3 regions of the Ensifer sp. Root142 genome follow, and region 1 is predicted to be linked to each of the others. Evidence: riboswitches for the same ligand, from Rfam matches in the RefSeq annotation. Region 1 holds a riboswitch; each other region holds the start of a gene.

Evidence for each region. A riboswitch is a leader RNA that binds a small molecule or an ion and turns the genes downstream of it on or off. The one in region 1 is predicted to bind cobalamin.
Region 2: it holds a riboswitch for cobalamin, as region 1 does, so the genes downstream of both, ASD52_RS02455 (DUF1636 domain-containing protein) here and metE (5-methyltetrahydropteroyltriglutamate--homocysteine S-methyltransferase) in region 1, are expected to answer to the same signal.
Region 3: it holds a riboswitch for cobalamin, as region 1 does, so the genes downstream of both, cobU (bifunctional adenosylcobinamide kinase/adenosylcobinamide-phosphate guanylyltransferase) here and metE (5-methyltetrahydropteroyltriglutamate--homocysteine S-methyltransferase) in region 1, are expected to answer to the same signal.

What each region holds. Positions count from the first base shown of each region.
Region 1 is NZ_LMFK01000001.1:635,936-642,784, reverse strand. It holds gene ASD52_RS03145 (PotD/PotF family extracellular solute-binding protein) at 1-817, shown strand, start outside; partial or broken gene ASD52_RS03140 (ABC transporter permease) at 991-1,821, shown strand; gene ASD52_RS03135 (ABC transporter permease) at 1,823-2,644, shown strand; gene ASD52_RS03130 (aspartate/glutamate racemase family protein) at 2,650-3,387, shown strand; gene ASD52_RS03125 (LysR substrate-binding domain-containing protein) at 3,345-4,289, opposite strand; cobalamin riboswitch at 4,752-4,972, shown strand; gene metE (5-methyltetrahydropteroyltriglutamate--homocysteine S-methyltransferase) at 5,070-6,849, shown strand, end outside.
Region 2 is NZ_LMFK01000001.1:485,019-491,867, forward strand. It holds gene ASD52_RS02430 (SLC13 family permease) at 1-1,396, shown strand, start outside; gene ASD52_RS02435 (NADP-dependent oxidoreductase) at 1,453-2,454, opposite strand; gene ASD52_RS02440 (oxidoreductase) at 2,513-3,328, opposite strand; gene ASD52_RS02445 (helix-turn-helix domain-containing protein) at 3,418-3,849, shown strand; gene ASD52_RS02450 (DUF1330 domain-containing protein) at 4,182-4,475, opposite strand; cobalamin riboswitch at 4,663-4,879, shown strand; gene ASD52_RS02455 (DUF1636 domain-containing protein) at 4,987-5,400, shown strand; gene ASD52_RS02460 (ABC transporter ATP-binding protein) at 5,423-6,229, shown strand; gene ASD52_RS02465 (ABC transporter substrate-binding protein) at 6,226-6,849, shown strand, end outside.
Region 3 is NZ_LMFK01000044.1:341,070-347,918, forward strand. It holds gene cobN (cobaltochelatase subunit CobN) at 1-3,462, opposite strand, end outside; gene cobW (cobalamin biosynthesis protein CobW) at 3,534-4,598, opposite strand; gene cobU (bifunctional adenosylcobinamide kinase/adenosylcobinamide-phosphate guanylyltransferase) at 4,602-5,126, opposite strand; cobalamin riboswitch at 5,264-5,670, opposite strand; gene ASD52_RS30190 (adenylate/guanylate cyclase domain-containing protein) at 5,980-6,849, shown strand, end outside.

The DNA.
Region 1 (6,849 bases):
CAGGACCTTCGCGAAGTCGCCGACCCAGTGGATGACGCTCATTCCGACGATCTACAATGCCGATACCCTCGGCATCCGCCCGGATCTCGTCGGCCGCGACATCACGAGCTGGGCCGACATCATGGATCCGGCCTTCAAGGGCAAGGCCGCGATCCTCAACATCCCGTCAATCGGCATCATGGATGCCGCCATGATCATGGAAGCCTTGGGCAACGTCAAATATGCCGACAAGGGCAACATGACGACGGATGAGATCGACCAGACGATCGACTTCCTCATTAAGGCCAAGCAGGACGGTCAGTTCCGCGCTTTCTGGAAATCCTTCGACGAGAGCGTCAACCTGATGGCCTCCGGTGAAGTGGTGATCCAGTCCATGTGGTCACCGGCCGTCGCCGCCGTCCGCTCGAAGGGGATCGCGTGCAAATACCAGCCGCTCAAGGAAGGCTATCGCGCCTGGGGTGGCGGCCTCGGCCTTGCCGCTCATCTCCAGGGCGCCCAGCTCGACGCGGCCTATGAATACATCAACTGGTACCTGTCGGGCTGGGTCGGCGCCTATCTCAACCGTCAGGGCTACTATTCGGCCGCCATGGACACGGCCAAGGGCTTCATGTCCGAGGACGAGTGGGGTTACTGGGTCGAGGGCAAGCCGGCAAAGGGCGATATCCTCTCGCCGGAGGGCAAGGTCATGGAGAAGGCCGGTGCCGTGCGCGATGGCGGCTCCTTCGAAGACCGCATGGGCAAGGTCGCCTGCTGGAACTCGGTCATGGATGAGGATCGCTACATGATCAAGCGCTGGAACGAGTTCATCGCGGCTTGAGGCAGACGAAACGCCCTCGCTGCGGCGCGCCCTCGAATGGGGCCGCCCGCAGCGAGCGGAACCTGACGAGCAACGCGAGAGGATGAACAATGGCGGTAGTGGCAATTTCGCAGCCATCGGAGGCCTTGGCCGGTAGACCCAGCAGTGTCCGTGCTTGGCTGCAAAGGCTGGGCGCCTATCTGCAGGCGCTGCCGCTCATCCTCATTCTCGGGTTCTTCTTCGTGCTGCCGATCCTGACGGTTCTTGTCGTCAGCTTCTGGGACTACGACTTTGCCGGGCTTTATCCGGACTTCCTGACCATGAACTATGTCGACACGCTCGGTTCGTGGGTGACGTGGAAGACCTATCTCAACACGTTGAAATTCACCGCCCTCGTCTGGTGCCTCACACTCTTGATCGGCTTCTGGGTCGCCTATTTCCTCGCATTCCACGTGCGCACGACGACCATGCAGATGGTGCTCTTCCTCATCTGCACCGTGCCGTTTCTAACCTCCAACATCATCCGCATGATCTCCTGGATCCCGGTGCTTGGACGCAATGGCCTCGTCAATTCGACGCTGATCGACCTCGGCATCATTACGCAACCGATCGAGTGGCTGCTCTATTCCGATTTTGCTGTCGTGCTTGCCATGGTTCACCTCAATACGCTCTTCATGGTGACGCCGATCTTCAACACGCTGATGCGCATTGACCGTTCGCTGATCGAAGCGGCGCGCGACTGCGGCGCCAGCGGCCGGCAAGTGCTCTGGAACGTCATCCTGCCACTCGCCAAGCCCGGCATCGCCATCGGCTCGATCTTCGTCGTCACCCTCGTCATGGCCGACTTCTCGACGGTTCAAGTTATGTCGGGCGGACAGAGCGCTTCGGTCGCGCTGATGATGAAGAACCAGATGTCACTGCTGCAATATCCGGCTGCGGCCGCCAATGCGGTAGTGCTGCTGATCGTCGTGCTCCTGATGGTCGCCGCGATCCTTCGGGTCGTTGATATCCGAAAGGAACTCTGAGATGAACCATGAGCGGCGCACCCTTGAATTCTACCTGCTCGCGGGCTTCTTCGCCCTGTTCGTGCTGTTTCTCTACGGGCCGTTGTCGGCGGTGCTGATCCTGTCCTTTCAGGGGCCGAATGGCGGTCTCACATTTCCGTTGAACGGACTTTCGCTGCACTGGTTCTACAATCTCTTCGAGAAACAGGCGGTCGGCGACTTCGGCGCGTCCTTCCGCCGCTCATTCACGCTGGGACTGATGGTGATGGTGGTCAACGTCGTCGTGGCGCTCCTCGCCGGCCTTGCCTTTCGCCACCGCTTCAAGGGGGCGACGGCCCTCTTCTACCTGACCGTTGCCAGCCTGGTCGTGCCCTCGATCATCATCTCGCTCGGGATCGGTGTCGTCTTCCAGCAGTTTGGCCTGAAGCCCGCCTGGTATTCCTCCGGCTTCGGCGCACATCTTACCTGGACCCTACCCTTTGGCGTCTTGATCATGTTTGCCGTCTTCAACCGCTTTTCGCCGGCCTATGAAGAGGCGGCCCGCGATCTCGGCGCCACCCCGTGGCAGACGTTTCGGCATGTGGTGCTGCCGATGATAGCGCCGAGCCTGATCGGGGTCGGCCTCTTCGGCTTCACCCTTTCCTACGACGAGTTCGCCCGTACACTGATGACCTCGGGCAGCTACAACACCCTGCCATTGGAAATCTACGGAATGACCACCAATGTGACGACGCCGGTGCTTTACGCGCTGGGCACGGTCACGACGCTCTTCTCCTTCACCACCATCCTCGTCGCGCTTGCCGTCATTCTGACGCTTCGTCGGCGGCAGGTAAAAATGAGCTAGGTTCGATGCGCATTCTGATCGTCAATCCGAACACCACCCTATCCATGACCGAGAAGGCGGCGGCCGCAGCCCGCGCCGTCGCGGGCCCGAACACGGAGATCATCGCGAGGACGTCCAAGTCCGGACCGGCTTCGATCGAAGGCCACTATGATGGCGCGATCGCGCTTCCGGGCGTGCTCACCGAAATCCGGGACGGCGAAGCGGCAGGCGCCAACGCCGCCGTCATCGCATGCTTCGACGATACTGGTCTGGAAGCAGCCCGCGCGCTTGCCCGCATCCCCGTGGTCGGGCTTTGCGAATCCGCTGTGGCGACGGCCGCCATGCTTGCTCAGCGTTTCACCGTCGTGACCACACTCGAGCGGTCGCGTGTGCTTATCGAGAACCTGGTCATACGCTATGGGATGAGTGCCCGGACGAAGGTTCGCGCTGCGGACATCCCGGTGCTGCAGCTTGAGGACAAGGCTTCGCCCGCGTTGGCGAAGCTGCGATGCGAAATCGAGCTGGCGCTCGTTGAGGACGGCGCCGAGGCGATCGTGCTTGGCTGCGCCGGGATGGCCGATCTTGCGCGCGCACTTCAAGCCGAATACGGCGTTCCGGTCATTGATGGCGTATCGGCAGCCGTCAAGCAGGCCGAGGCGTTGGTGTCGCAAGGACTGACGACCAGCAAGCGCGGCTCCTATGCTCCGCCGCTCAGCAAATCCTATTCAGGTCTTATGAGCGCGCTCGCACCGATCTCGGCTTGAGACCGTACCGAGGGAAGCTCTCCGGCCACGGCGGCCAGCTGCGCGTTCGATGTGGCGGCTTCGGCAATGATCCACTCGCGAAACACCTGGATCTTGTTCTGCCGCCGGTGGCTTTGCGGATAGACCAGCCAATAGGCACGGCCATCCCTGACCACATGGTTGAACGGCCGGATGAGTTTTCCGCTGCGAAGCTCCTCAATCACAAAGGTGGAGACGACCATGGCAATGCCATGATCGAGCAATGTGGTGGCCACATCCATTGCCTGGACGTCGAAGATCAGCTCAGTGCCATTGCTGGCCGGCGGTTCCACGCCCGCTTCGGTCATCCAGCGCCGCCACCAGCTGGCGTTGCCGAAGCGCCTCACCGTGAGAACGTCGGCCGGATCCTTCAGCTGATGTTTTTCCAGGAACGTCGGCGTACAGACGGGCATGTATTCGATCGGGAAAAGAGGAAACACTTCATTGCCCGACCAGTCGCCGTTGCCGCTGCGCACCACGAGATCAATCGCATCGCGCTTGAAGTCGATCAGCTCCGTGGACATGTGCACGCGAATGCTGATGTTTGGATGGGCTGTCTGAAACGAGGCGAGCCTGGAACCAAGCCAACTTGAGACGACGGTTGGCAGTACCGAGATGTGCAGGTGATGCTCGGTCTTGTCGGCAATCTCGGAGAACGCCGTACCCAGTAGATCGAGCGCCTCGGTCACCTTCGGCGCAAGCTGCCGTCCGGCAGCCGTCAAGCGCACTTCCCGTGGCAGACGGACAAACAGCGGCGTGCCGGTGCGGTCCTCCAGCAGTCGGATTTGATAGCTGACAGCGGCTTGCGTCATGCCGAGCTCCTGCGCCGCGCGGGTGAAACTCAAGTGCCTGGCTGCGGCCTCGAACGCGCGCACCGCACTCATGGGGGGAATCTTGCTCATGAAGTGAGATAAGCATTCTTTATGGCAGCATGCGAGAAATCGCTTTGCGCGAAACCACCAAAATCCTCAATTTTCTCGCGAACACATCACCACAGAACTGAAGGGGTTAGCAATGCTTAGCGCACTGCGATCGATCATCCTCCACGTCTGGACTTCGGCCAAGAGAGCTGCCGACGCCACGACGACCATCGATACATTCAGCGAGTTCCAACTGAGGGACATCGGCCTGACGCGAGACAATGACAGCATCCGGGCGCGCGCGGGCGATGTTGCTGATCCGTGGCAGCACGTAGCGGGCTCTGATCCGGGCGGTGCCCTTTCGCCGCAGACGCCAAATGATGAAGTCGCGTCGCCGCCCTTGCGACAAACTTTCGACCTCGGCCGAATGGAGAAAATAAAGACATAAACATTTCTTTATACGATTGACGCCGTCGACTTTGCGGGGCATTGTCGAACAATCGTGGTTCTGCGGCTCGTCTGACGACAGGCCGGAGCTAAGAGGGAATTCGGTGCGGCGCCGCAAGGCGCTCATGCCGGAGCTGCCCCCGCAACTGTAAGCGGCGAGCGGTCGTCCAATGATGTCACTGAGGGAGACGCCTCGGGAAGACGGGACGGTTCGTGTTGACCCGCAAGCCAGGAGACCTGCCGCGATAGATAACGTCCACGGGCGGGGTGTCCGATGTGTCGCCTTGACGAGCGAGCCAGTCTCGGTCGTGGATGCGTCGCATTCAAAGCCTTGCCCACAACCTTCGGGGTAAGGAAATGACCATCAAGACAGCCAATCTCGGCTTTCCACGTATCGGCAGCCACCGTGAACTGAAGTTCGCGCTGGAGCGCTATTGGGCCGGCAAGATCGAGAGACAGGACCTGCTCGACGTCGCCGCCAGGCTGCGGGCCGAAAACTGGGCCGCGCAAAAGGCGCGTGGGATCCAGATCATTCCATCGAACGACTTCTCGCTTTACGACCAGGTTCTCGACACATCAGTGCTGGTTGGTGCGGTGCCACCGGCCTATGGCTGGAAGGGCGGCCCGGTCGACCTCGACGCCTATTTCGCCATGGCGCGCGGTTCGACGACTGCCGCCTGCGCGTCCGGTTGCACGCATGGCGGGCCCGACGGGGGCAACCAGGCGCTGGAGATGACCAAGTGGTTCGACACGAACTACCACTACATGGTTCCGGAATTCGCGGAGGATCAGCGCTTCGAGCTGACGCGCAATGCGCCGCTTGACGCCTTCCTCGAAGCCAAGGCGCTCGGGCATGTCACCCGCCCTGTCGTCCTCGGCCCCGTCACCTTCCTGAAACTGGGCAAGGCGCTTGCCGGCGGATTCGACACCATCAATCTGATCGAGCGGCTGCTGCCTGTTTATACGAAGCTTCTCACCGAGCTTGGGGAAGCCGGCGTCGAATGGGTGCAGATCGACGAGCCATGCCTGGTGCTCGATCTCACTGAGCGGGAACGCCAGGCGCTGGCGCTGACCTACCAGACGTTCGCCTCGGAACTTCCGCAGTTGAAAATCATGCTCGCGACCTATTTCGGCGCGGTCAGTGACAACATGCCGACAGCCCTTTCGCTGCCGGTTGCCGGGCTGCATGTCGACCTCGTGCGGGCGCCCCAACAGCTCGACTTGCTACTTCAGACGGTACCGGCACAGCTTGTGCTGTCGCTCGGCGTCGTCGATGGCCGCAATGTGTGGCGTACCGATCTTGCCGGCCTCTTCCGCCGGCTGCAGCCGTTGATCGAGGCGCATGGCCGCGATCGCATCGAGCTTGCACCGTCGTGCTCGCTGCTGCACGTGCCAATCGACCTCGATCTCGAACGAGCGCTCGATCCGGAGCTCGGCTCCTGGCTTGCCTTCGCCCTGCAGAAGCTGGACGAACTCAGCCTGCTTGCCCGCGCATTCGAGCCGGGCCTGGCCAATCCCGAGCAGGTCTTTGCAAAATCGATTGCTGCGGTCGAGGCACGGCTGACCTCGCTCAAGGTCCACGATCCACTCGTTGCCGGACGCTTGAAGAACCTGACGGCAGCAGACAGCCGCCGTCAATCGAGTTTTGCAACGCGCCGGCGCCGGCACGAAGACAGGCTGGCACTGCCGCTCTTCCCGACGACGACGATCGGCTCCTTCCCGCAGACGTCAGAGGTGCGCCAGGCACGATCGCTGCATGCCAAGGGCGAGCTCAGCTATGTCGACTACCTCGCCTACCTGCGCCAGGAGACGGAGAAGGCCGTGCGCTGGCAGGAGGAAATCGGCATCGAGGTGCTGGTGCACGGCGAATTCGAGCGCAACGACATGGTGCAGTATTTCGGCGAGCAGCTCTCCGGCTATGGGTTCACTCAGAGCGGTTGGGTGCAGAGCTACGGCTCGCGCTACGTACGCCCGCCGATCATCTTCGGCGATGTCTCGCGCCCGAACCCGATGACGGTCGATTGGGCAACCTATGCGCAGTCGCTGACGGACAAGCCGATGAAGGGCATGCTCACCGGCCCGGTGACGATGCTGCAATGGTCGTTCGTGCGCGACGACCTGCCCCGGTCGATCGTAT
Region 2 (6,849 bases), 150 kb from region 1:
TTCCGGCGTCCAGCCCTCGGTGTTCCTGATGCCGATGGCCTTCGGCTCGCTGATCGGCGGGCTGATGACCCAGGTCGGAACCTCGCCCAATATCGTCGTTTCGCGCGTGCGCCAGGAGTTGACGGGCGAGAGCTTCACCATGTTCGATTTCACCCCCGTCGGCGCCACGCTTGCTGCCGTCGGTGTCGTCTTCCTGCTGTTTGCCTACAAGCTGGTGCCGCAGCGCACGAGCCAGCATGTCTCGGTGCAGGCGGCGATCGAGATCACAGACTATACCTCGGAGGCGGTGGTTGCCGCCGGTACGCCCATGATCGGCAAGTCGCTGAGCCAACTCGTCAAGATTGCCGACGGCGGTGCCGTCGTCACCGCGATGTTCCGGCGCGGCCTGCATGTGGCGCCATTGCCTGACGTCAAGCTCGAGGCCGACGATATCCTGCTGCTCGAAGGCGGGCCGGATGCGCTCGATCGTATCGTCTCGCAGGCCAAGCTGAAGATCTCCGGCGACCGTTCGCCGTCATCCAGCGAAAAGACCGGCGCGGAGATCGAGGCGGTCGAGGCTGTGATCGGCGGCGGCTCGCCGCTCGAAGGCATGACCGCGCAGCGCCTGGCGCTGTTCAGCAACCACAACATCAACCTGCTTGCCGTCAGCCGGCAGGGCGAGCGGCTGAAGCAGCGGCTCGGCAACATTCGCTTAAGGGCCGGCGATATCGTCGTGCTGCAGGGCGCGCGCCGTGAACTGCCGTCGTTCCTGCAGGACTTCGGCTGCCTGCCGCTGGCGCAGCGCGAGATCCTGCTTGGCACCATCCGCAAGGCGACGCTGCCGCTCCTCGTTCTTGCCGCCGCCATGGGCTCGACGGCCGTCGGCCTCGTGCCGATCCCGATCGCCTTCTTCGCCGCGGCCCTTGCCATGGTGATCTTCCGCATCATTCCGCTGCGCGACGTCTACCGGTCGGTCGACGGGCCGATTTTGGTGATGCTGGCAGCGCTGATCCCGGTCAGCGATTCGCTGCGCACGACAGGGGGCACCGACGTGATCGCCAGCTGGCTCGGCACGATTGCCGCGGGCCTGCCGCCGGCCGGGGCGCTGACGCTGATCCTGCTCGCCGCCATGGCAGTGACGCCGTTCCTCAACAATGCCGCGACCGTCCTGGTCATGGCGCCGATCGCCGCCAGTTTCGCGACCACGCTTGGCTACCGCCCCGAAGCCTTCCTGATGGCGGTTGCCATTGGCGCAGGCTGCGATTTCCTGACCCCGATCGGCCACCAGTGCAACACGCTGGTCATGGGCCCGGGCGGCTACAAGTTCAGCGACTATCCGCGCCTCGGCCTGCCGCTTTCGGTGGTGATTGTCATCGTCAGTGTGCCGGCGCTGATCGCCGTCTGGCCGCTGCGCTAATCGCCTTCCTAAAGGTAGTTGCTTCCTCTAACGGCAATCGGACCGGACCCCAGACGTCACTTCACAGCGACGACGACTTTCCCCTTGGCACGCCCCGTTTCGACATAGTCCAGCGCCTCGTTGGTCCTCTCGAACGGGAAGACCCGATCCACTACCGGTCGTATGGCACCTGTGTCGATCAGGGAGGTGATCTGACCAAGCTGCCCACCGTTGGCCGTCATGAAGTGGAAGGAGTAGCTGATCCTTCGGCGCTTCGATTTTCTCCTGATGCCGAAACTCAGCAGGCGCATGACCTGTTGAAGCAGCCAGCCAGAACCGTTCTGCCGCGCGAAGTCCGGATCGGGCGGACCGGAAATCGAAATCAGCTTCCCGCCCGGCTTCAGAACAGCAAGGGATTTCTCCAGCGTTTCCCTCCCTAGGCTGTTCAGCACGACGTCATAGCCCTGCAGCACTTTCTCGAAGTCATCCTTCTTGTAGTCGACGACGACGTCTGCGCCGAGACTTTTCACAAGAGCGATATTTGGTGTGCTCGTGGTCGTCGCCACATATGCCCCAAGATGCTTGGCAAGCTGGATCGCGATCGCGCCCACACCACCGGAGCCGGCATGGATCAGGACCTTCTGTCCCTTTTGCAAGTTGGCCCGCTCGACAAGCACCTGCCATGCTGTCAGGGCAACAAGCGGAATGGATGCGGCCTCGTTCATACTCAGATTGTTCGGCTTCATCGCTACATCGGCCTCGTCCATGGCGATGTACTCTGCAAATGTCCCGATGCGATCCTGGGCCGGGCGTGCATAGACCTCGTCACCAGGCTTAAATCGCCGGACATTGGCCCCGACCCTGACCACCACGCCCGCTACATCGTTGCCCAGCACCAGTGGAAGGCGGTAGGGAAGGATGACCTTGAACTCTCCGTCCCTGATCTTATTGTCCAAGGGGTTCACGCCGGCGGCATGAATCTCAACCATGACATCGTTCTCACGCAACTCCGGCTGTGGGCCTTCGCCGAGCCGGAGAGCGCCGCCTTTCAGATAGCGATCGATCAGGAATGATTTCATCAGACTAACTTTCGTTTCTATGGTGAGCCGGCAGCGCCAGCAGTGCGGCGGCGACAGCTCAATCGGGAAGTCTGCTGAACTTCCGAAGGTTCTTGTCGACGATGGACTCGGGCAGGAAGCGACGCATGAAACGGACTTGTCCTGCAGCTTTTCCGGCGGTGTAGCGTCGTTTGGGCGATGCCGCATTGGCGGCCCTTACGACGGCTTCGGCGACCACCTCGGGTGCATCGCCCTTCGCGACGATGTCGCGCATCAGCCTCTCCGCGTCGGCGCGAACCGTGTCGTAAACGGCAAGCGGGCGGTCCGGTCGCGTGATGTTCTCTTCGAAGGATGTGCGGGTTACGCCGGGCTCGACAAGCACGATGCGGATGCCTTGCGTTCGCACTTCGTGGTCAAGAGACTCCGAATAGCCTTCGATGGCATGTTTGGTCGATGCGTAGAGCGCATTGTAGGGGGCGGGGATCAGCCCGAGTATGGAGCTGAGGTTGACGATCCGTCCTCGATGCTGCCGTCTCATCGTGGGCAGCACCGCATTTGTCATGCGTATGATGCCGAACACGTTTACGTCGAAGACGGCTTTCGCCTGTTTCGTCGTGGATTCCTCAGCGCCGCCGAGCAGTCCGATCCCGGCATTGTTGACAAGAAGATCAATCCGTCCTGCGCGACTTAGAACCTCGTCGACGGTTGTCTGCACCGATGCGTCATCGGTTACATCGCAGATCAGCATCGTGATCCCGTCCGGGGTATCGGGCATCGGCTTTCGGCTGGTACCGAAGACACGGTAGCCATCGTGCCGCAGCGCTCGTGCTGTCACCAACCCAATGCCTGAGGAAGCGCCCGTGACCAGGGCAATGCCGCGTTCTGTCTTGCTCATCGGCTTGTGCTTTCATTTTATCATGGAATATCGCTGAACATTCAGTTACTATTAAATTAGTAGTTAGTCACTATCAAAAAGATACTAACATGAAAAATCTGTCGAGCCAGCCATGCCTGATCGCCAGGAGCCTTGCGCTTGTGGGGGATGCCTGGAGCATGCTGATCATGCGAGATGCCCATGCGGGCCTGACCCGCTTCGATGATTTCCGCAAAAGTCTTGGTATCGCGCCGACGATGCTGACGGGGCGGCTTTCAGCGCTGACGGAGGAGGGGCTGCTGGAGAAACGCCGCTATTCCGATCGTCCGCCACGAGACGAATATGTCCTGACCGAAGCTGGCCAAGACTTCCTGCCGGTTCTGTTTGCCATCGGCGCGTGGGGACGCAAGCATCGCGGCGGGGGCGAGGTAACCCGGTTCTTCGACGCCGAGACCGGAACGGAGATCGATCCCGTCACCATCGACCGGGCGACCGGCGCTCCAGTCGGGACACGTCCCATTCGTATCGCCGCACCGGAATGAGGCACCCCAGGCAGATGAAGTATCGCCTGACAACGCCTCTTGAAATCGCTTCCAGCACAGAGTTGCCGGTCCGTTGGTCGAGCAATGTCTTATGACCGTCGCCGGCAAACGCTGATGCCAGATTAATAGGTCCGGTTGACAGTCGCGATCGATCGTCCTGATGGCGTGAGAAGTGCTCTGCCAATGTGCGTCGCAGGCATCATTCGTTAGCTTGTGTTGTATTATGATATTACATAACAGATGAATATGAAAATATGCCGCATGTTGATATGCCAATGCCGCACCTTTGCGGTAAACGTCGGAAGCTGCTGGAACAATGACGGCCCGACTGCTTAGGTGGCAACGCCTTCCAGCGTCATGATCCGCGTCTTGGCGCAGCGCTCTCGGATCGCCTTGAGGCGTTGATACGCCGGCGAGTTGTACCACTCGAGCAAGGAGTGCATGTCCGGGAACTCGACAATGACGAGCCGGTGCGGCTCCCAGTCTCCCTCGAGCACCCGGGTAGCGCCACCGCGCCCCAAATATCGGCCACCATAGCGCGCCTCCGTTGCCGGCACTTCCCGTATGTATTCTTCAAAGGCCGCGGCATCGGTGACCTCGACATCCGCAATCAGATAGGCGGCCATGGCAGATCTCCTTTTCCACACAGGCGCCATCGAAGGATACGCCCGTTGGTCGGTGCGGGCGAGTTGGTCAACATATTTTTGTGTTGAATAATGTTATGTTATCACATAACAAATGCGCATGAAAAAATGCGACATGTTGATAGGCCAAGGCCGTGCTGTCGCGGCGGTTGTCACCTCCGCCGAAGTGTGCGACGAAGGCTTTGATGGTGCTGCAACCGCGACAATGCGGAAGCGGCTGAAAAGGGAACACGGAGCGGACGACCCAAATGGGGCCGAAACCGTGGCTGCCCCCGCAACTGTGAGCGGAAAGCGCATTCACACCATGTCACTGGCGATCAGCCGGGAAGACGTGGATGCGCCGCGACCCGCGAGCCAGGAGACCTGCCATCGAACCGATCAACCACAACGGACGGGGTGTTCCGATGGAAAAGAACTGGTTTTTGCGCGACGGTCATCCGTCATCATGCCGCGTTGCCACATTCTCTCCGGACCAATCCGGAGGAGAAGAGACATGGCCAATCCGGTTTCCCGACAGCACACGATAACGGTCTGCACCGATTGCCGTTTCACCGGCGGCCCATGCCGTCCGGGAGCGGATCTGATCCAGCGGCTGAACCGCAGTATTGCCGCGCTCGGCGAGCCGCTCGACCGGGATTTCTCCATTACTGGGACGGTCTGCATGGCCGCGTGTACCAGGCCTTGCACCATCGCTTTCCAGGCAACCGGCAAGGCGACCTACCTCTTTGGCGATATCTCGCCCGAGGAGGATATCGATGATCTCGTCTCGTTCGCGACCACCTATGCCGGAAGGGGCGATGGCATGACGCGGGCGGCCGAGAGGCCGCGCGGGCTCAACGGCAAGACGCTGGCGCGCATCCCGGCAGCGATGCTGGTCTCCGAAGACATCGGCTGGCATTTCCAATGATGGCGCGGGGAGGGACGAGCCGATGAGCTGCACCGCGACAGGGGCCGGGCTTCGGGTCCACGCCCTGGATTGGGGACCGCGCCCGGACCTGCGGCTGGTCCGCGAGATCGACTTTGCCATTGCGCCCGGCAGCCGGCTTGCCATTCTCGGGCCGAACGGTGCCGGCAAGACCTCGCTGCTGCGCTGCCTCTATCGCTCGGCCCAGCCGATAGCGGGCGCAATCGAGGTCGATGGCGTCGACATCTGGGCGATGACGGCGCGCGAGGCGGCAAAGATCATTGCCGTCGTGCTGCAGGAAATGCCGAGCGACTTTCCCTTCAGCGTGCGCGACGTGGTGATGATGGGCCGCATCCCCCGGCGTGAGGGCATGAGCGGCTGGACCGCGAGGGACCGCGAGACGGTTGCGCACGCGCTCGAGCATCTCGATCTCACCCACCTTGCCGGGCGGCAATTCGCGACGCTTTCGGGCGGCGAGAAGCAGCGGGTGCTGATCGCCCGGGCGCTTGCCCAGCAGCCGCGCATCATCATTCTCGACGAGCCGACAAACCATCTCGATATCCGCCACCAGCTCGAAATTCTCGAGTTGTTGCAGACGCTGCAGCTGACGATCGTCACCACGCTGCACGACATCAACCTGGCAGCCGAGTTCGCGACCGATGTGGCGATCCTGACGGAGGGACGCATGACGGCCTTCGGCCCGCCCGAAGACGTGCTCAACCCACAAGCGCTTTCCGCCGCCTTCGGCGTCACCGCCACTGCCCACAACAATGCCGTTTCGAGCGGCGCACGCTTTTCCTTTTCACTTGCTCGACAGGAACTGATTTCATGAAGACCTTCATTGCCCATTCCGCCTTTGCCCTGCTGGTTCTGGCGGCAACGCCGGCGCTCGCCTATCCCGTGACCGTCAAGAGCTGCAACCGCGAGGTGACCTTCGATTCAGCACCGAAGCGCGCCGTTTCCAACGACGTCAACCTCACTGAAATGATGCTGGCTCTGAAATTGCAGGACCGCATGGTCGGCTATACCGGCGTATCCGGCTGGAAGACGCTGGACGAAAAGCTGCGCGAAGGCGTCAAGGCGCTGCCGGAGCTTTCGGAAAAATATCCGACCAAGGAAGTGCTGCTCAATGCCGACGCCGACTTCTACTTCGCCGGCTGGAACTACGGCATGAAGGTCGGGGGCGAGGTGACGCCGGAAACGCTCGAACCCTTCAAGATCAACGTCTATGAGCTGACCGAATCCTGCATTCACGTCATGGCCAAGGGCAAGCCTGTCATGGACGACATGTTCGTCGATATCCTCAATCTCGGCCGCATCTTCGGCGTCGAGGATCGGGCGCAGGCGCTGGTCGACGGTTATCGCCGCGATCTCGACAAGATCACTGCAGACACCGGCGGCATCGAACGCCCGACCCGCGTCTTCGTCTATGATTCCGGCGAGGAGAAGCCG
Region 3 (6,849 bases), on a different contig from region 1:
CCACTTGGGGTTGACGACGCGCGCGCGCACCACACGGCCGATCTCTTCCTCCAGCGAGCGGATGACCGGCTTTTCCGGCCGGGAGTGGTCATTGTGGTAAATCGCCGGCCGGGCGCCGCTCAGGTGCTCGGCGGCAAGGCTCATGCCGCCTTCGAACTGGTAGTAGTCGTCGCTGTCGAGCAGGTCGTGTTCGCGGTTGTCCTGGTTCTGGACCACCGCTTCGATCGTGCGCAGCCGCTCCTCGAAGAGCTCCCGTCCCGCCTTGCCCTCCTCGCCGGCGCCATAGGCATAGGCGCCCCAGGTGAGATAGGCATCGGCGAGATCGGCTTTGCTGTCCCAGCCCTTCTCGTCGATCAGCGCCTGCAGGCCGGCGCCGTAGGCTCCGGGCTTGGCACCGAAGACGCGGTAGGAGGCGCGGCGCGCGGCTTCCGCCGGCTCGACGCCCGACGCCTCCAGCCGCTGCGTCTCGGCGCGCATGCGCGCGGCGATCATATTGTCGGCATCGTCTTCCTCAAGCGCCCCGACGGCACGGATCGCCTTGTCGAACAGCGCGATCTGGTCCGGGAAGGCATCGCGGAAGAAGCCTGATATCCGCAGCGTCACGTCGACGCGCGGGCGGCCAAGCATCGCCAGAGGCACGATTTCATAGCCCATCACCCGGCGCGAGACCATGTCCCAGGTGGGCTTGGTGCCGATCAGCGCCAGGGCCTGGGCGATGTCGTCACCGCCGGTGCGCATGTTCGCCGTGCCCCAGGCCGTCAGGCCGAATGAGGACGGCCATTCGCCGTGATCCTGCAGATAGCGGCGGATCAGCAGTTCGGCGGATTTCTTGCCAAGTTCAAAGGCCGCCGGCGTCGGCACCGAGCGGCTGTCGACGGAGTAGAAATTGCGGCCGGTCGGCAGCACGTCGGGACGGCCGCGGGTCGGCGCGCCGGAAGGCCCCGGCGCCACGAAGCGGCCATCAAGGCCGGTGAGAAAGCCGGCCATCTCGGCAGCGCCGGAGTTGATGATCGATGGCTTCAGTCGCGCCTCGATCTCGCCAAGCACGGTGCGGGTGGCAGGCCAGTCCTCGGGCGCGAGCGTCTCGCCAGAAACGAACGCCGCCGCCAGCAGCTCGATGCGCTCGACAGTATCGCCGGCCGTCCGCCACGGTGCATCGGAAATGGAGGAAAGCATGTCCGGCCGTGCGCCTTCCCAGGGATCGGACATCACGCAATCGAGCGGATCGAAGCCGAGCCCGGCATCCGCGGCCATCGCCCGCTGCAGGCTCTGGTCGGCGCCTTCGCCAAGGCTGCGCGGCACCCGCGCCAGCGCCACGGTCAGGTCGGTCAGCAACCGCCCCTCCGGTGCAACGCCAAAAATGTGCAGGCCATCGCGGATCTGCATTTCCTTGAGGTCGCAGAGATAGGCGTCGAGCTTCTCCAGCGCCTTGTCGTCGCTGTCGCCCTTGTCGATACCGGCATCGTGGTCGAGGCCGATGTCACGCACGAGGTCGAGGATCTGCCGGCTGAGCAGCCTGAGCCGGCGCGGATCGCCGCCGGCCGCGTCGTAATATTCGTCGACCAGCGCTTCGAGATCCTTCAGCGGCCCATAGGATTCCGCCCTCGTCAGCGGCGGCGTCAAATGGTCGATGATGACGGCGCTGGTGCGGCGCTTGGCTTGCGTGCCCTCGCCGGGATCGTTGACGATGAAGGGGTAGACATGCGGTAGCGGCCCAAAGATCGCCTCGGGATAACAGGTCTCCGACAGCGCTAAGGCCTTGCCGGGCAGCCATTCCAGATTGCCGTGCTTGCCCATATGCACAATGGCCTGCGCGCCGAACTGGTTGCGCAGGAAAGCGTAGAAGGCGAGATATCCGTGCGGCGGCACCAGATCCGGCGAATGGTAGCTTTCCTTCGGATCGATGTTGTAGCCGCGCGCCGGCTGGATGCCGACGACAATCTCGCCGAAGCGGGCAAGCGGCAGCGCGAAGGCGCCATCGAGGAAGAACGGGTCGGTTTCCGGCGCACCCCAGCGGTCGCTGACCTCATCCTGAATCTGTTTCGGAAGCGAATCGAAGAACGTATTGTAATCGCTGAACGAAAGAACTTCGCGGATCTCGCGATCGCGGCTCGCCGCGTTGGTCGGCCCAGCCATCAGGTAGCCGATCAGTGCATCGCCATCCTCAGGCACGCCGGCGACGGGATAACCTTCGCTCGCCATGGCGCGCAGCACTTCAACCGTGCCCGCCGGCGTATCGAGCCCGACGCCATTGCCGAGTCGGCCATCGCGATTGGGGTAATTGGCCATGATGATGGCGATCCGCCGTTCGGCCGGACGGGCGCGGCGCAGTTTTGCCCAATTGACCGCAAGCCTGGCGGCAAAGCGGACCCGGTCGGAAAGCGGTTCGTGCCCGACGATGTTGGCTTCGACCTTGGGATCGTAGATCGAGGCCGCCTTGAAGGAGACGGCGCGCGCCAGAATGCGGCCATCGACCTCCGGCAAGGCAACGTTCATGGCGAGATCGCGCGCCATCAGCCCCTGCGGCGAGGCCTGCCATTGCGCGCGCGACGATCCGGAGAAGATCACCTGCAGCACCGGCGCGCCGGTTGATTCCAACACGGTCGGCTGCCTGTCGGCACCGGGCGAGGAAACGGCAAAGCCGGTGGCGTTCATCACCACGTCGGGTGCCGCCTCGGAAAAAATCGATTGCAGCGTGCCGACCGAAACGGCATCCTTGAGGCTGGAGACAAACAGCGGCAACACGCGCATGCCTTCGGCGGCAAGCGCCTCGATCAGCGCTTCGACCGGCCGGGTCTCGCCGCTCTGGACCAGGGCGCGATAAAAGCAGATCCCGACTGTCGGGGGTTCGAATCCCTCCCCCGCGACCATCCGCTCTTGGACACGTGCCTTCCATTCGCTGACGCCGATGACGCCCGCGCCCGGCCACCAGATGCCGGCCTTGAGCAGCGGTTTTGCCGGCTGCGGCTTTTCCGCGTCTGAGATCAACGCCTCGGCGTAGTCGAGGAACAGGCCGGCATTGTCAGCGCCGCCCTCGGTGAAATAGGCCCAGAGGCGCTGGCGGTCGTCGGCCTCAACGGTCGAAAACGGCTCGAGGCCGGGATCGGGCTTGTCGTCGCCGGGCAGCACCGCGATCTGGAAGCGGTGGGTGACGGCGGCGGCATGCAATGCTTCCAGCACATAACGGAAATAGCTGGCGCCACCGAGCGGCCTGACCACGATGAGTTTTGCATGCCTTGCCGTGCGCTCGACATAGGTGTCGACCGACATCGGGTGCATCAGGTTCATCAGGCTGGCGATGCGCAGGCTCAGCTCCCCGTCGCGCCGGCCATGGGCCGCCGCGATCGACGAAAGCTCGGTGTCGGCGGCCGACAGGAAAAGCACGTCGGCCGGCGTTTGCCCCAGGTCGATCGCCTCGTTGCCGTCGGCGATCGTTCCTTTCTGGGCGAGAAGCAGATGCATGTTTCTGTCCGTTCGAGCAATTCCAGGAAAAGCGTGAAATGGCTTTCCTGGAATTGCGTTGCTTCAAGGAGTTAGGCGAGTGCGGTGATGGCGGCGCGCACCGCAGCTTCGTCCATGTCGTGCAGGCCGATGACGACGAGGCGCGTACCGCGCTTCTCGCCAGCCGCCCAGGCACGGTCGTAATACTGGTCGATGCGGGCGCCAACGGCCTGGATCAGCAGGCGCATCGGCTTGCCGGGCACGTCGGCAAAGCCCTTGAGGCGCAGCACGTCATGCTCTGATATCACGCCCTTGAGGCGATCGATGAAACCTGCCGGATCGGCAATCGCGCCGAGCTCGACGACGAAGCTGTCGAACTCGTCATGAGAGTGCTCCTCGCCGGCCTCATGTTCCATCTCGTGGTGAGACTTGCGGTTGGCGATATCGCTTTCCGTGCCGACGCCGAGGCCGAGCAGGATGGCAGCGGCAACTTCGCCGTTCTTCGCCTCGATCATTGTTGGCTTGCGGTTAGTGCGCGAAGCGACCTCGTCGCGCACGGCCTTGAGGCCGGAGGCGTCGATCAGATCGGTCTTGTTGAGCACGATCAGGTCGGCGGCGGTCAACTGGTCCTCGAACAGTTCCTCGATCGGGCTTTCGTGGTCGAGATTGTCGTCCTCGACACGCAACGCATCGACCTTGTCATGGTCGTCGGCAAAACGGCCGGCGGCAACGGCGGCACTGTCGACCACGGTGACGACGCCATCGACGGTGACTTCGCTGCGGATATCAGGCCAGTTGAAGGCGGCGATCAGCGGCTGCGGCAAAGCGAGGCCCGAGGTTTCAATGATGATATGGTCAGGACGATTTTCGCGCTCGAGCAGCTTGGTCATGGTCGGGATGAAATCATCGGCAACCGTGCAGCAGATGCAGCCATTGGTAAGCTCAATGATATCGTCTTCCGAGCAGGCTTCTGCGCCGCAGCCCTTCAGCACGTCGCCGTCGACGCCGAGATCGCCGAACTCGTTGATGATGAGCGCAATGCGCTTGCCATCGGCGTTCTGCAGCAGATTGCGGATCATCGTCGTCTTGCCGGCACCGAGGAAGCCGGTGATGACGGTCGCCGGGATCTTGCCCTGGTTGGCTCTGGCAGTGGTCATGGATCAACCCTTCATTTTCAGCGGCAATCCGGCCGCGACAAAGTAAACTTCCGCGGATTTCTCCGCAACGATCTGGTGAAGCCGGCCGGCATGGTCGCGGAAATCGCGGACCATGCGGTTCTCGGGCACGATGCCGAGGCCGACTTCGTTGGAAACAAGGATGAGGCGCGCCCGCGCCTCCGGCAGGAAAGCGGCAAGGGCCGCGAACTCTGCCGCCATGTCGCGCCCTTCCATCATCAGGTTGGTGACCCACAGCGTCAGGCAGTCGACGAGCACCACGCGGTTCTCGTCATCGATGCGCGTCAGCAGCGAAACGAGGTCGAGCGGCTCTTCATGCGTCGTCCAGCCTTCGCCGCGCCTTGCCCGGTGATGGTCGATGCGCTCGCGCATCTCGTCGTCCCAGGCACGGCCGGTCGCGACATAGTGCATGCCGAGCCCGGAGGCTTCGACGAGCCTTTCGGAAAAGCTGGATTTGCCGGAACGGGCACCGCCGAGGACCAGAACCGGCCCGGCATGGGAAATGCTCATGTGCGTTGCAGCCTCACGCGCTTGGTCGCGAATTCGAGCGGCAACAGGATTTCACCGCGCCGACGGCGCGTTCGGGAAACGATCGATGAGCCAAGACAACCTCCGTGATGGCGTGGGAAGCGGGCTTCCCTTCGGGCGGAATGCCCCTGTCGGACGGCAGGTCTCCTGGCTCACGGCGTCACGAGCCCACCACATCGCGCCCCGCGTGATCACGCGAAGACCGATGCTTGGGCCCGAACGGCCCGCCTCACCTTCCCGGCGTTTTCTGGTTTCGTGAAAGGCGGACGATTCGTAGAAGAAGAGGCGTCCAACCCGGCTGATCACGAAGCCACGCCAGTGGCTTTTCCGGCTGAATTCCAAACCGCCTTCGATTGCCCCATGCAATCGAAAGGAAGCCGGCTATCAGCCCGATGGCGAACCCTGACCGTTCTACAGTCGCGGGGTCGGCTGCGATAAGGATGCCCGATTTGGGTCCATCCGTCACATTCCCAATTATTCCCCCGCATCGCCACGATCCGGGGAAACCATCCAACGTCAGATGATTAGGAAGCGGGCGCCGCAAAGTCAATCGACGCGTGCGACACGCCACCCGTCGAGATGCGGCGCGCGACAATTTGCCGGCAGCAGGCCGCAAAGGCCACTCCTGCATGTTTTTATCCTTAGATGGTATTCGACCTAAGGATAAAAACATGCAGCAATTCAAAGTGTTACAGCGACCTTTGCGCGTCCAGTAAGACGCGCGGCGCTGTAGTCGACGTCGGAGCGGACGCTCCACGGCAACTGAACTTTATTTTAGCAACGTCAGATATTGCGATAGAGTAGCCGAAAGTCGTTTCGATTATCCGGAAGGCAGATGGAACGCAGGCTCACCGCCGTGATGATTGCCGACGTTTCCGGCTATGGACTGCTCACCCAAGCCGACGAAGAGGGTACGTGTGCCCGCTTTCAGGCCGATCTGCACGGCCTGTTCGAACAAAGGATTGCCGCACATCGCGGGCGGTTGATCAAGACCATGGGCGACGGGTTATTGGTCGAGTTCCAGAGTGTCGTCGAGGCGGTCCGTTGTGCGGTGGAGGTTCAGCGCGCGAAATCCGAAAGCCGCGGCTCCGATCAGGGTCGACTGGAATTCCGCATCGGCATCAATCTTGGCGACGTCATCGTTGAAGGCGACGACATTCACGGCGATGGAGTGATCATTGCCGAGCGCCTGCAGAGCCTCGCCGAACCGGGTGGGATCATCATCTCCGGCACCGCCTACGACCAGGTCGAGAAGCACCTCGATGTCGGCTTCGTCTTTCTCGGCGAACAACGCCTGAAGCATATCGAAAAGCCGGTGCGGACTTACCGGCTGGGGCTGAACGAAGCCCGCCCCGGCAGCGTAAAGGTCGCTGGGCGCCACGCGAAGCGCTGGGCGGCACTCGTTACGTCTGCTGTCGTGCTCGGCGCTGCTGCCGGCGTGGCCTGGTGGCGGCCCTGGGAGTCGCCTGTGGAAACGGTCCAGATACAACCACCGAACCTGACCGCGCCGGACAAGCCGTCGATCGCGGTGCTTCCGTTTGCCAACGTGAGCGACGATCCCAGGCAGGAGTATTTCGCCGATGGCATGACCGATGGCCTTGTCACCGAGCTGGCTCAGGTATCCGGCTTGTTCGTTATCGCGCGTAACTCGACCTTCACCTACAAGGGCAGGGCGGTGACACCCAGGCAGGTGTCCAAGGAACTC